DNA from 2 places in the Parashewanella sp. 2304DJ23-3 genome. Region 2 is predicted to be linked to the other one. Evidence: riboswitches for the same ligand, from Rfam matches in the RefSeq annotation. Region 2 holds a riboswitch; the other holds the start of a gene.
What was found. Region 2 has a riboswitch for cyclic di-GMP ahead of AC1EU2_RS10210 (hypothetical protein). Riboswitches for the same ligand answer to the same signal wherever they lie in the genome.
Positions count from the first base shown of each region.

Region 1: another riboswitch for cyclic di-GMP. It lies ahead of AC1EU2_RS04995 (hypothetical protein); the one in region 2 lies ahead of AC1EU2_RS10210 (hypothetical protein).

Region 1 covers NZ_JBWQOH010000001.1:1,128,684-1,136,404, reverse strand. Annotated here, with positions in the region: gene AC1EU2_RS05020 (hypothetical protein) at 1-2,431, shown strand, start outside; gene AC1EU2_RS05015 (protein-tyrosine phosphatase family protein) at 2,456-3,037, opposite strand; gene AC1EU2_RS05010 (DNA cytosine methyltransferase) at 3,097-4,323, opposite strand; gene def (peptide deformylase) at 4,550-5,062, shown strand; gene AC1EU2_RS05000 (hypothetical protein) at 5,082-5,294, shown strand; cyclic di-GMP riboswitch class I at 5,369-5,452, shown strand; gene AC1EU2_RS04995 (hypothetical protein) at 5,496-6,998, shown strand; tRNA gene AC1EU2_RS04990 (tRNA-Leu) at 7,140-7,224, opposite strand; gene AC1EU2_RS04985 (TonB-dependent receptor) at 7,577-7,721, shown strand, end outside.
Region 2 covers NZ_JBWQOH010000004.1:59,131-66,851, reverse strand. Annotated here, with positions in the region: gene ftsH (ATP-dependent zinc metalloprotease FtsH) at 1-715, shown strand, start outside; gene folP (dihydropteroate synthase) at 804-1,637, shown strand; gene AC1EU2_RS10215 (peroxiredoxin) at 1,682-2,224, opposite strand; gene AC1EU2_RS10210 (hypothetical protein) at 2,342-5,377, opposite strand; cyclic di-GMP riboswitch class I at 5,454-5,543, opposite strand; gene tpiA (triose-phosphate isomerase) at 5,878-6,660, shown strand; gene secG (preprotein translocase subunit SecG) at 6,662-7,015, shown strand; tRNA gene AC1EU2_RS10195 (tRNA-Leu) at 7,042-7,127, shown strand; tRNA gene AC1EU2_RS10190 (tRNA-Met) at 7,210-7,286, shown strand; gene rimP (ribosome maturation factor RimP) at 7,478-7,721, shown strand, end outside.

The DNA of each region.
Region 1 (7,721 bases), on a different contig from region 2:
AAATCCAATAATTCAATCTTATGTTAAACAAAGAGTTATAGAACAAATAGCAAAATTACAAAAACAACAACATTGGGCTTATTCAGAGAGTGAGCTGCAAAATTTGAGTTATAAGCAGTTAAAGCGGGAAATTGGAAATGAAGTTGTTCTGCAGGGTATAGAGCAGGTTGAGAACAAGGACATAAAAAGCTTGGCTGAAACTTTAAGAGATAATGTTTATTCTGGGTGTGATGCTTTTAAACAGCAAAGATTAGAACGATGTTGTGCAGTATTCTCAAAGCTCTATAAACAGGATACCTCAATTTCAGAAAGCATTTATCTTAAAAATAGTTTATTGGATAGTTCATATAAGCCTGAGTTGCTTGCTTTAACGCTCAACTGGTTAAAAATGGAATATATAAAATCTACCAAATCAGATGTTTATTATGCCACTTCAGTTAAAGCATTAACTCAGGTTATTGCAATGCGGTGTCTTAAATATCAACTATCAGGAGTGTGTCAAAAGTGCGTATTAGATATCGAACAAAAGTTAACCCAGTTTTTGAATGATGGTTCTTTAACACCAGAAAGTCTGTGTGATGCACTTCCCGTGAGCTCAGAACATGCTCTATATCCTACACTTGAGCAACTGTTATCGAAAACCGTAAAAAGGGATCTTCAAAATATAGAAAAAGCTGAATCTGACTCTTCTGTTAAAAGGAGCGAATGTTTTCTTCAGCTTTTATTGCGCATAAATAAACTGAGCATTTCAGGACAAATTCGTGATAATAATCATAGAGAAGTGACGAATAGAATGGTCACTGAGTGCAGATGGTATGACGACGCACAAGATTTTTGTAAGTCTCAAATGAGAGCCGAGCCTGAACTGCTAAGGTTCTTGTTACAAAGTTTCTACTTTGTTTGGGGAAGAGAAACAGTTGAGGACAACAGACCTTTTATTGGTGATAAGTCATTAGAGTGTTCTCGTCAGCTTTATAAAACTAAACCTACTTATACTGAAACACAGAGGGTAAGAGTGCCTTTGTGCTTAAGTGAAACGGAGTCCGATTTTTACCTGATGCAGCTGATATCAGAGGTGAATATAGACTTCTGGAAAGAATGCCCGCAGCCACTAAAAGATGGTGCGCTTATCGTGGCAGCAAAAATAAAAAATATAGAGTTTTTTCACCTACTGTTACTTCGTAAAGCCGACCCCAATTTTGTAAGTCCCGAAGGGCAAAAAGCAATTGCCCATTGCGTTGTAGGAGGCTTTATCGCGGGATATGAAAAGCTGCTGCCCTATACGAATTTGTCTAGTATTGTAGATGAAAGGCGACAAGAGAGTATTGTACATAAAGCAGCGAAAAGTTGCTGTTCTCAAATGTTTATGAAGGTGCTTGCTGATTATGATGCTCGCTTGCAGCAACCTGTTTTTGGAGAGAAAAAAAGAAAAACAGAGCTATTAGAAAGTAAAAACTCAGTCAGCTTATCAGCATTAGATCTTGCTTTACTTAATGAGTTTGAGTCAGCTATTACTTATATGATTGAAAGGAAAATTGATTTAGAAACTCGGCAAAGGTTTCATAGCCTTGTACCCGGTAGCGAACATCCAAAACTACGTTATCACCATTTAGATTTAAATCCATTTGAATTTGTCATCAAGCATTTTAAGTCCAAAGCAGTAGCAGCTATTGCCAAAGGCAATTCTGAACTATTGGAAGCAAAAGGAATGGATGGTAATACCCCATTATTATACGCTGCGATGCATGGTGACTATGATTGTGTTAATGCGCTGCGTCATTGTGGCGCAAAAGTTAGTTCAACTAATTCGAAAGGACAAGGACTTCTTCATTGTGCGGCATATAATTCTAGAAAGGCTGTATTTCATTTGATATGGAATTTAAGTGAACTTAGTGAGGTAAAGTTTGATAAAAAGATACCAAATCCGCTTGAAATTGCACTTACGAATGCAGGTACCCCCGCATCTACATGCCGAACCATTATAAGGAGTGGTGCGATATTGTTAACAGAGTCAGGTCATAGGGAGATCAATGCACTTCAGTATGCAGCCGCATTTTCGACATCTGTAGAAAAACTCGATCTTGTGCTTGAGTGTTTCTTAACATTGGGAAGTATCAATGCGTATGGAACAAGTGGCCAAAATCAGAATACTGCTTTAGATCAGGTACGAAATGATTTGGGTCTAAAACAACAGTTTCTCAATAGGTTAAAAAGTAACGGTGCATTGATGGGCTCTGAGATAAGACAACAGCAGCAAGCAAAGAGAGACGCAGACGAAGAACAAAGACTGTTAATATTCAATCTGCAAAGAGATATAAAAACGTTAGCTTGGGAGTATACAAAGCTCAGAGCAGAAGCTGAAGATAAACTTGGTTGGCTTAGTTTTCATGAATATCCAAACTCTGACGTAGCTAAAAAGTACAAAAAGTAGAGGGAAACAAGATACTTCCTCATACTATTGCTTTATTGAGTGTTCGTGATCTATAACTGCTTCTACTTTACTTTTAAGGTTTTTTAGGCCCCATGCTTCCCCAATCGAGATGGCCTCCTCTTTATCTTTACCATCGCATGCAAAAGCCGCTAAAGCCATCATTGCTCCGTTTCGATTTGCTGACTTGCAATGAATGACAATGGTCTTATTGTCACGACTTGAGAAAAACCCTCTCACTTTTTTAGCATTTTCTAATGTAATGTCACTCTCCCCGGAAACGGGGATATTTACATATTGAACGTTATAGAATTGGGCGAGATTTTGTTCATGTTTATTTTCACTTTCAGCTGTGTGTTGACTGATGGGTAATAAATCTAGTACCACAACATCACCTGCTTTGTGCAGTAACTCATACGTCCTTTGGTTTATCAGCCCCGTAGAAAAGTGTTGTTTCAAAGGGGCAGGCTGAAATACGTTTACTACACCCGTTTGCTGTATGCTTTCAACCGTTAAAGGGGAACGATTATGTGTTACTGCTGGCTTGTGAGCATAAGCGGTGGTAGAAGAATGTAAGTTCGGACAGCTCGATGATCGTTGGATCGACATAACATATAAGCTTGGCAAATAAATATTGTAATTATCACCTTGCCAAGCTGAATCACCGCTTAATCGAAAATATTATCCCATATATTTTCTAGGTGTTTAGCAATGTTAAAGGCCATCAAGGGAGGCACTGCATTACCAATGACTTTATAAGCACCTGAGGCGGACAAAGAGTAATCATGATTCTTCTTGGTAAAAACAAATTCATACTCATCTGGAAAACTTTGAATACGGGCACATTCACGAACCGTTAAACGGCGTTCAATAAGCCCTTGTGTCAACTCATCATGATTTTTACCACCGTATTCAGCACGTAAGCGGCGATATTCAATATTACCATGATGCTCGGCACGAATAGTTGGTGCTAGCCCTTCTTGGTTCACTTCTGTTTGCCCTTGTGTTCCTTTACAGTACTTCGCTTTTGAATACTTTGCTTGTGCAGGATCTAAAGTGGCCTCTGGCTCCTTTAGGTTCGCAAACACTTGCTTTGATTTTGTAAAATGATGCTGAAGTTCAGTAGGATCTGCTGAGTGAGTTTTTGGCGGGTAAACATCAATCTCGCCTGCTTCAACTCGAGCAATGATCCCAGGCTTTAAGAATGCTTTATTTAAACCGATAAAAATAATTCGTTCACGATTTTGAGCAACACCGTAATTTGCTGCAGTAAGCACTTTTGCAGGTACGACTAAATAACCTGAACCCACAGTTCTAAAGTCTTCTTCGATGATGCGTTTGGCGTCACCCAGTGAAATCAAACCTTTTACATTCTCTGCGACAAACACTTTAGGGTTTGTGATTTCAATCACTTGGCGCATCCATAAATATAAACTGCCGCGAGACTCCTCACTGGAGACTTCACCGTCAATTTTATTGTTATGGTTTTTGTGAGACTGAAATCCACCTCGCTTTCCTGCCACGCTGAAATCTTGGCATGGGAAGCCACCGGTGACGACGTCAACATTCTCAGGGAAGACTTGTTCACCCGCTTGATGACGTTTAACTAATTCGACAATGCTGGTGGTGTGAAAAATGCGCTCAACATCTTTACCTTGGCTTTTAAAAAAGGTTTTCCATGCGGCTTCAGCATAAGGGAGTATATCGTTGGCGAAAACGGTTTCGAAGCTGTTTTTATTTAGCTTTACTCGATGTTCATCAAGGGGGATATACCATTCATTTGGGTGCATATCCCAATTAATACAGGCGCTAGGGACGGTGAAGTTGCCCTCAAAGCCCAAGTCCATGCCGCCACAACCACTAAATAAAGAAAGTAATTTTTTACTGTTACTCATGTAAGTTTTTATTATTCCTAATGATGCTCTATGCCAACGGTGATACGGTTCAACAGTTTCGGCTTTATATTGCAAGACAGTTTATCATTGCATTGGCTCACTAAGGTGAGTTACTTGTTACTACTGAATGCTTTTAAAGTAAATAATGACGATAAAAAAATGATGTACGCAACAGAAACCATTATACTCTCACGCTTTATTTTAACGATGAGTAATTACTAAATACATGGCTGTTCTTGATATTCTTACTGCTCCCGATGTGCGATTAAAGCAAGTTGCAAAGCCTGTTACAGATGTGAAGCAGGTACAAACGTTAATTGATGATTTACTCGAAACCATGTATTCCACTGATGATGGGATTGGACTTGCTGCAACGCAAGTTGGTTCTGAGTACGCTGTTGTAGTTATCGATATTTCGGATGAACGCAATGATCCATTAGTGTTGATTAACCCTAAGGTTACGGCTGGCTCTGATAAAGCCAAAGGGCAAGAAGGTTGTTTATCAGTACCTGATTATTATGCGGAAGTTGAACGCTTTACTTCAGTAACGGTTGAAGCTTTAGATCGTAATGGGAAGGAAATTACTGTCAGCAGTGATGAGTTTTTAGCTATCGTTATGCAACACGAAATAGACCATCTTCATGGCAACTTATTTATCGACTATCTATCTTCATTGAAACAGCAAATGGCAATGAAAAAGGTAAAAAAATACGTTAAGTTAATGGCTAAACAAAAATAGCCTAACGAATTTATCAATCATGGAAGAGTTTCACATTAGCCGCATTCATACTCCTCAAGGTATTTTTAGAGTAAGCGGCTACTTATCACTGATTTCAAATAAAGTTGAAGCCACTTCACTTGAAGTGATGGGAACGGATGGCTGGGTCCAATTAGCCCTAGAACGCTCTCAAACGTTAATTGCGGAATTAACTCCCATTCTACTGTCACATTTCCGTGACGAATCTGTATAAAAACTCACACATTTATATCATTGAACTGTCATTGACAATCTTATTTATAACCATAAAATACAGCTGCTTACAAACGACTCAAAGGGCAAACTTACTGAAAAGTAAGGACGCAAAGTGACAGCACTCCATCAAATTGATAAGTGGGCTGCTCTGCTGAGTTTTAATTTTTATTAAAACTTTTCCCGAAACAAGGAATGTGAAATGAGTTTTATAAATAACGCACCAATGAGTGCGCTTATCGCTACGTTACTTACAGGCTTTTGCTCTACTTCTGTGGCTTCTGAAGTGGCTAATCCTGAAGATGATGCCAGAATCGCTTCTCAATATTTTGAGCGTTATCATGATCAGTATGATCGCTCTACTTACCGAGGTGACTGGGGTTTAATTGATGATCTTGATATCCGTGACTTATTAGAAGAGCACGGGGTTGACAAGTTGAACCCTGAAATCAAAGCCCTCTTCACAACTGATAATGAAAACGGTAAACCTTGGAACCGTAAAATTCAATTTGACGTTCAATGGACCAATAAAACACTAGCGAAAATGTACCCTGAACAGTGGGCTGTGATTAAAGCAACAAAAAACCGTAAAGATCGTAAACAATTAGTGCGCAATCTACGCATGAATGCTTGTGATGCGCAAATGGAAGTGGGCAATGCAAGAGTTTACGGTGTTGATTCAAACAGTAATGTTTTAGAAATGGATAGCCATAGAACTGCAGGTTGCCCAGCAGGTGTTGCTGTTGGTACGTCAAAAATGCGTACCTTTATTTCAACGGTACCAAATGCTGAATACATGCTCACCGTGAAATATCAAAAGCGTGATTACAACTATGAAAAGTTTGGCGTTAAAAACCAGAAACAAGCTTATAGAGATCTCATCGTTCGCATTAACTCAGAGAAGCATAAGTTACCGCTAACAGAGGTTGAAGGTGAACCACTAGAAGATGGCTTCAAAGTTAAACAAATTCCGTTTACCGCTAGCCGTTTCTTTACTGCGATCAAGTTAAAGGACAGCGGTTATCCTGACAGCTATGGTATTTTGATTGATAGTGTTGTTGTTGAAAAAGTTGCCGACAACCCTCGCTTAGAAGAGTGCCGTTCATATTATCCACAAAATAGTAAAAAATTACGTAAGTGTTTAACGGGTGACACTGAACCAGAAATGATGGGCTGTAATCTAAATGAAGCCAATGTTGTTTGGAATCAAGGAGCAAACACTTCTAATGATCCAAACCGCAGTACTAAAGAAAATATTTTTAGTGCAGCAGACAGTAGCTTTTTGTCATTAGGTATGGCGGGTAAAGTTAACTTAAAACTTCGTGGAAATAATGTTAGAGCGGCATGCCCTGCTGAAGGCAAAACGCTACGTTTAGCTGAAGTAACATACGGTAACAGAGCTTTCGAGCAATATGCAGAACAAGCTTCTGTGAAGGTTAAACTAGTACGTTGTGAAAACGAAGCACTAAATGGTTGGAATTTATTAGCGAATCAGAGTCAGGACGCTGTAGATAACGAAGAGTCGGTGATTACCAATCAAGATTTTGAGTTTGCATTTGATGGCGCTTACGCTCAATGTGCAATTTCAAAAATTCAAGTGAAGGACACGTCTAATCTCATTTCTGAAGATTACTCTGGTTACGTTGTTAATGGTAATGGCTTTGATCTTTATAATCTAAGAATTGAAACGTCTGCGTCAGAATAATCGTTAAAACTTTTAAAAATACCTACTTTTGCTGAAAATATCTGAGTTAGTCGAGGTAGGTATCGCTTTTAAGAGTTGTTATCAGATACAAAAAAACCGACGTTAAAGTCGGTTTGTCTCTCATATAGAGAAAATCAAAAATGGTACCGAAGGACGGACTTGAACCGTCACTCCCGAAGGAAACGGATTTTGAATCCGTCGTGTCTACCAATTCCACCACTCCGGCATCTTTGATTAGTTTGTTGTGCTGGTTAAGCCTCAACAATGGAACGGAATTATACTCAGCCTTTAGCTAATGGCAAGTGGTTTCATTGCTGTTTTGTGAAAAATGAGTTTAAGCGGCTGAAAATCCGTCATTTCATCAGTTTTCATAAATGAAAGTAGCTTAGTATCTTATAAGATTCTCTAAATTGAATTGACCATTGTCAAGTTCACCACCTATTCATTGTGCCTTTCTTAATTTACTGATTATAAAAGCAAAAGCTGTGCGACATAGTGTCGCACTTTGTCGCATTTGTATTGTGATAAAGACAGGGTAGGCGCAAAATTCAGCTACAAATATTTAGGGAGTTTGTAACATGCGTTTGAACGTTTTAAGTGGTTTGTTGATTTCAATGTATGCAGTCAGTGGTGCCTCTTGGGCTGATGCTGATCCAATAGAAGTAATTGTTGTTAAAGGTCAAGTTGCTAAGCAAACAGGAGTGGACTCCGACTCTGTAGCTA
Region 2 (7,721 bases):
GACTGCTTACCATGAAGCAGGTCACGCCATCGTAGGCTGCTTAGTGCCGGATCACGATCCTGTGCACAAAGTAACCATTATTCCTCGTGGTCGTGCGCTTGGTGTGACGTTCTTCTTACCAGAAGCTGATGCCATCAGTCAGAGCCGTCAAAAGCTTGAGTCTCAAATCTCAGTTGCTTATGGTGGACGTTTGGCCGAAGAGATGATTTATGGTGCTGAAAAAGTGTCTACAGGTGCATCGCAAGATATTAAGTATGCGACTCAAATTGCCCGTAACATGGTAACTCAGTGGGGTTTCTCTGAGAAACTCGGTCCTTTGCTTTATGCTGAGGAAGAAGGCGAAGTATTCCTAGGTCGTAGCATGGCAAAATCAAGTCATATGTCTGATGAAACTCAGGCGACGATTGATTCAGAAGTTAAAGTGATTATCGATGGAAATTACGTTCGTGCAGAACAATTATTAAAAGATAATGAAGACATTCTGCATTCTATGAAAGACGCATTGATGAAGTATGAAACTATCGGTGCAGATCAAATTGATGACTTAATGAATCGCCGTGAAGTTCGTGCTCCGGCTGATTGGGAAGAGTCTGACGACAGCGATAAAGGCAATGATAAAGGCGTAAAAGCTGAAACTAAGCCAGAAGCTGAGACTAAATCTGATGAGAAACCAGATGCAGATATAAATGATGCAGAAGGTGATGCAGCGAAGTAATTCGTAGCGTTTAGATCAAAAGCCCCTCTATAGGGGCTTTTTTGTTGAAGAGTTACTTCAACTAAGTGCCTTTGTTTGGGAGTGTGTAATGAAGTTAATAAGCGGTAATAAAACTTTAGATCTTTCAAGCCCTGTGGTCATGGGGATTCTTAATGCAACCCCTGACTCCTTTTCTGATGGCGGTAAGTTCAATACTTATGAAACGGCATGTCAACATGCTGATGAAATGATTGCTCAAGGCGCTAAAATTATCGATATTGGTGGTGAATCTACTCGCCCCGGCGCACCTGCGGTTTCGCTTAAAGATGAACTTGAACGTGTGATTCCGGTTATTCAGCATTTAAGCAAAAAAGACGTTTGGATTTCGATTGATACCAGTAAAGCTGAAGTGATGCGTCAAGCGGTTGCTGCTGGTGCAAACATTATTAATGATGTGAGAGCTTTGCAAGAGCCTGGTGCATTAAACATTGCAGCCGAAACGGGCGTGCCGGTTTGCTTGATGCATATGCAAGGTACACCACGAACGATGCAAGCTTCCCCTGAATACCATGATGTGATTGAAGATATCAGTGAGTTCTTTGAGCAGCGAATTAAAGCTTGTATTTCTGCTGGAATAAAACGTGAAAATATCATTCTCGATCCAGGTTTTGGCTTTGGCAAAACCCTTGAACATAACTTACAAATATTAGCCAATCAAAAAGAGTTCCATCGATTTGGTTTGCCTGTGTTGATTGGTCTTTCTCGCAAGAGTATGTTTGATAAGCTATGCGGTGGAAGAACCGTTGAACAGAGATTGGCGGGAAGTTTGGCAGGTGCAATATTGTCAATTCAAAAAGGTGCACAGATCATTCGAGTGCATGATGTAGAAGAAACTCAGGACGTGCTTGAGGTGTTATTGGCAACTCAGAAGCATTCCATATAAAAAGGGCTCTTAGAGCCCTCTATTCTTTTCAAACTGGCGAAATCTTAAAATCCCTGAGCTGGTTCTACTTTCAGCATTTCCAAATTTTTAGCAATATCTTCAGCTGCAGTTTCAGGATTCACATTTTTATCAACATGAAGAATACGACCATCTTTGCCAATATAAAAAGTGACGCGGCTTGCTACACGTAACCAATTTAAAACATCATATGATTTAGTGACTTTCTTAGTTGGATCACTCAGCATTGGAAAGTCTGCTTTATTTTTCTTAGCAAATTTTCTATTGTCATCCAAGTCGTCCACACTAGCCATCATGTAAACCGCATTATACTTTTTAATCATGTGACCTTTTTTAGCAAGAGAACGGCATTCAATCGTGCATCCACGAGTATTGGCCATCGGGTAAAATGCTAAAACAACAGCTTGTTTTCCCATGTAATCGTCGAGCTTATACATATTGCCATCTGTTGCCATTAGCTCAAACTTTGGAGCTATATCACCGGCTTTTAAGTCAGTAGCATAGGTGGAAAACGAGAAGCTAAGGGTTATGAATAGGCTGATAATTAATTTTGCTAGGCTAGTTTTCACAATAGTCGTCCTTGAAGGTATGCGATTATTGTTAAGTTTAGCGTTAAATGAGCTGGAAATACCAATTTTTAAAGAGTTATAAAAAAGGTAAGCCAAATGAGGCTTACCTTTTCATACTTACTGGCAATGAATCTGAGTATTTATCCCTGAAATGTTAGCTAACCGATGAATGGCGGCAAACGCTTCGTCGGAAATTTCATTTTTTCGTAAATTTGCTAACTGTCCATAACTCATTGGCTGGGAGCTTAAAGATGCTTGATAACAGGTAAGCTGTTTCCAATCGGGGTGGGCAAATTCACCGTCGCTATCAATCGATTTCGGCTCATATGAGAAGGCCTTACCAACAATGTCTAAAATAGCGATTTGCTGAGGAGAAATTGTTTCAGAATTGAGTATCTGGTTCAAAACAGATTCCCCTGAATTATTCTCAACAAACACATCTGCTCTTGCGTCAGTAAACAGCAATCGAGAAATCACTGGTTTTACACTTAGCTGAGAGGCTAAGTGCATTGGCGTCTCACCGGCGGTATTTTTAACCGTTCGGCTTGATGATTCGAAAGCATAGTCTGTCGCATTCAACCAAATAGATTGCATAACCTTTTGGGCATTGGTTCTTATTACATAGTGAAGGACCGAATCGCCAGCTTCAACAGTCATATAACGAGTTGGTTTACTAATGGTTAATCTTGGATCGGCGCCACCAAGCATTAACGCTTGGATGACATCGAGGCGATCTTGATATTTTTGCTGATGTTTTTCGTTGTTGCGAACTAACATCTTATTTCGTGCTTGAATTGCAAAATCAACGGCACGTGCCAACATCCAACCATCGAGGTTGCCATGATTGTCTTTGGTCACATCAACACCTGAATCAATAATGGTATTGATTAACTCTATGTCACCTTTAGCAACGGCTCTACGAAGATCTCGATAACCGTAAGCTCGTCCTTCATAATGGGCTTTTCTTGCTTGTAATTGTTTTGCTCTAGACTCAGCTAATGCTTGTCGAGTAACTCGACCATGAGTCCAAAGTGATGACCAGGCCCCACCGCCTCGAACCGCACCGATAACGCCATAAGTATCTAACTCTTCATCATAAGCCCATAGTGCCGAACCAGATTCACCGCCAGCAGTGTCGACAAGCGTGTATTCGACAATGTTAGTCCCTGCAGGCATTAAAGAGTGAATCGTGCCACCGCGCCATCCTGAGTGAGGTGTAAGATCATGTATACCGTGAGCACGGAACTCGCCTTTAGTATGATTTAGATCAGCTGGGTGAGTGTAAACTAACGGTTTTGGAAACTCTATTTCTTCTGGTTGCTTGTCGTATGGAGTATGCAAACGCCTTAAAACGTAATCTCCAAAGGTTGCACTAGCAGTAACACCACCACCGAAATACGGACTTAAGTAGACATCATAATCACTTTCGAAATATTGACTTAGTTCATCATCAATTCGTGAGGATTCATCATTATACCACTGGAAATCGTATTCTACTGCGGTGCCTACTTTTTCTCTTGCTGCGTTTAGTGCTTGAATATGGGATTTTTGTGCGTACTCATCTTTTGCGGCTAAAAAGCTGTAACTCGAAGGAGCGGTACGCCATTGACCATTAGGTGGGCGGAAGAAAGGGGCTTCGCAATGACCTGCACTCATTATTAAATCAGCGCTCAAAAGCACGCCACGACACCCTGGTGTTGCAATTGTTGACCTTTGTAATTTTTCTGGTATATCAAGCACCGTTGGAAAAGGAGTTGAAGGTTCTCTGTTTTGTAAATTCGCGGTGATGTCCATTCCATTGGTTAGATTAACTTTGTGATCGCTCAAATAGTGTGAAATACCACCAACGCCATTATCAGCAACAACACACAAATAATGATCATTTAGTGTTGCATCTGAAATTTCAAAATTGACTTCAGAGTCATTTAATGGGGTACCTCTAATGTAATCCTCACAAGTTCTTAAAACGTGGTCTCTACTCGATGTACCTTGATCAGAAATGTAGTTGATATAAACCGATTCCGCATCAGTAACATACCCTTGAATGGTTTCACTAATAACTTCTTCTGAGCTGACTGAGTCTGATATGTGAATTTGTGGAGCTCGGGCTTTCTGTATCCACCCAATTGGTTGGTTAAAAGTTCTACCATCAACATCTTCAACCTGCATACACGCAAAGTAGTTATGCAGATGAATCTGATTTATAAAATTGAAATGAGTACCAGAAGGCATCGGTTGAATTACACTTGCATTTGGGGTTGCTACAGAGCATTGCTCCGGATCCTCTAACATTAATAATCGTGTTTCAACGATATTCAATGGTGTTTGTAGATCCCAGCTCAGTTCGCCCGAAGCATAGTTGTTTTCATCTAAAGGCACAGCAGGCGTTTTAAAAATTTCAAAGGCGACCTTCTGGCCTTTAAAAGACAGTTGTTCATCACCTATTTTGACATTGTGATCAGACTTAAGGAAAGCTGCAAGCTTATAGGATTTGTGAGAGTTTACGGAGGTTTCAGGCAATGGCAACGGAAATTGCTTTATTTGCCATTCACCAGCATCTGTTGTTTCTGCTAGTTGAATGATATTACCTTGAAAATCGGTTAAAGCGATATCGAGCCCAGGATTAGTTTGTCCACTCAGATCAAACAATAAGGTTTCACCTGAATGTTGCTGACGATAAATAAAATCAACAGCGTTTCTATCTTGACCATAGTAGTCAGTCGTTGAAAGGGTATGTTCAAGTTGATTATTTTCAACTGTAGATATGTCAATTTTTGCAGTCACTAAGCTTATTTGCTCAGAACTTGAATAGGTATACTCTTTACCAGTTGTATCTTTTATGTAAACACAGACTTTATCACCGTTATAGCTACGATGATGTTTAAAATTATAGTTGACTGAAGTTTGATACTGGTTTCCTGAAACTGAAACTGGTGAAAGAGTAAAAAAAGGTAACTGGCACCACTCTTCTGGCCAATTTGTGACTTCAACGGTTTCTAGAGATTCAGTTGATGTGATATTCACATTAAAAGTTTGAAAAGGGTAACCTGTTGATGGCGTTGATGAATCAATATCGACTTGGACATCGGCCAATACAGTATTGGCTGTGAGAGAAAACAGTATTCCCGCACTTAACTTGGATAAACTACGCATAATGCAAACCTTTTTATTCAAAACAAATAAACAGGTGATCTGAACTGGATAAAACATGGATGTGCAGCTTAGCTGCTCCAGCAACCCCGCTATCCTAGTCCTATCTTCAGACCTTAGACCGGAGGCTTTGCGTCCCTAACTTTCGAGAGGTTTGCCTTTATTCACCTAAATTGTTCATCTACTGCTGCTACTGATGAGTTGTTACAAGGCGACAACTTTGAGAACATCTTAATAAGTTTTTTAAACTATTTAGTTATAAGCAAATAACATTGTTAAAATTAATCTATAAAAAAGAGTTTCAAGCCTTGGTTTGCATTTAGGTAACCGAAACTGATAGAAAATCGCAAAAGATCAGTCAATCTGCTGTCGAAATGCAGCTAATGTCAGTGGATTGACTAAAAAGCAGCCGAGAAAACATCGCTTTATAAAAATTAACACTAGAACTATTGTAACTTTTACATGGGTTCGTTATTATTCAGCCCGCTTTAAAGGAGACAGCAATGGCACTCAGACGTCCTATGATTGCTGGCAACTGGAAAATGAATGGTTCTTCTGCTTTAGCTATTGAACTATTTAAGAAGTTTGCCGCAAAGCTACAAAACGATTCCGCAGAAGTGGTTCTTTGTCCGCCAACAATTTATCTTGAAAGTGTAAGGCAGCAGCTGGAAGCTAATAAAGATGCATTGAACGGTTCTTTAGTACGTATGGGCGCACAAAACGTCAGTCAGCATGACTTTGGTGCATATACTGGTGAAGTTTCAGCTAAAATGCTGAAAGATGCTGGTTGTAATTATGTTATTGTTGGTCATTCAGAAAGACGTCGTATGTATGGCGAAACGAGTGATATTGTCGCTGAGAAATTCGCTGCAGCACAGCAAAATGGTTTAACGCCAATTTTGTGTGTCGGTGAATCAGGTCCAGCACGAGAAGCACGTCGCACCTTTGAAGTGATTGCTGAAGAATTAGATATAGTTATCGAAAAAAATGGTACTATGGCTTTCGATAATGCAATTATTGCCTACGAACCTTTATGGGCTGTAGGAACTGGTAAAAGTGCTACACCAGAGCAAGCTCAAGAAGTGCATGCTTTTATTCGTAAGCGTTTATCAGAAGTTTCACCATTTATTGGTGAAAACGTAAGAATTTTATACGGTGGTAGTGTTACCCCTAGTAATGCCGCAGATTTGTTCGCTCAACCAGATGTTGATGGTGGGTTGATTGGCGGGGCAAGCTTGAACTCTACCGAATTTTTGAGTTTATGTAGCATAGCGATGAGTGCATAACATGTACGAAGTGTTAATAGTAGTTTATTTGTTAGTAGCGATTGGCCTAATTGGTTTAATTTTAATCCAGCAAGGTAAAGGCGCTGACATGGGAGCTTCTTTCGGTGCAGGCGCGTCGGGAACTCTATTTGGTTCAAGTGGTGCTGGTAATGCATTAACGAGAGCAACAGCAATTTTAGCGATTCTTTTCTTCATCGTAAGTTTGATGATAGGTCGCATGAGTGCTAACCACGCTTCAGATGATAAAGCATGGGAAAATTTAGGTACTCCAGCTGCTACTGAGCAGCAACCAGCAGATGCAGCAAAAACTGCACCAGCGAAAAAAGAATCTACAGAAGATAAAATTCCTGACTAATCTAGGATTTATCGAAAAGCTTTAATGCCGAGGTGGTGGAATTGGTAGACACGCCATCTTGAGGGGGTGGTGGCCTATGGCCGTGCGGGTTCAAGTCCCGCTCTCGGCACCAAAGTTTAGCTAAGTTTTCTACGAAATAAGTAGGCTTAGTTATTGCAAGTAAAGGTGATAATCAATATACTTGCAGCAGTTGACGCGGGGTGGAGCAGTTTGGTAGCTCGTCGGGCTCATAACCCGAAGGTCGTCGGTTCAAATCCGGCCCCCGCAACCAGCTCCCTACAATGACAGTTAATTTAACGAGAGCGTTAAGTCATTGTAGTTACAGGTTCTTATAATGATAACCTCGTGAAATACGGGGTTTTTTGTTATTTGGGGGTAAGCTCCTAAACCTGAAAATTATCACATGAAGTGATGTTGTAATGGGGCTATATGCCCTTTTTTGTTTTTTATGGGGGTGTCGTTTTGGCAAGATTAGAATCCAAACTGACAGACATGCTTACTGCACCAGTTGAAGCGTTAGGCTATAAACTGTGGGGTATTGATTATGTTCAAGCAGGTAAACATTCTACGGTTAGGGTATACATTGACAGTGACAACGGCATTTCAATTGATGATTGTGCAGAAGCCAGTCGTCAAATCAGTGCGGTAATGGACGTAGAAGATCCTATCGTAAACGAATATACCTTAGAGGTATCTTCGCCGGGCG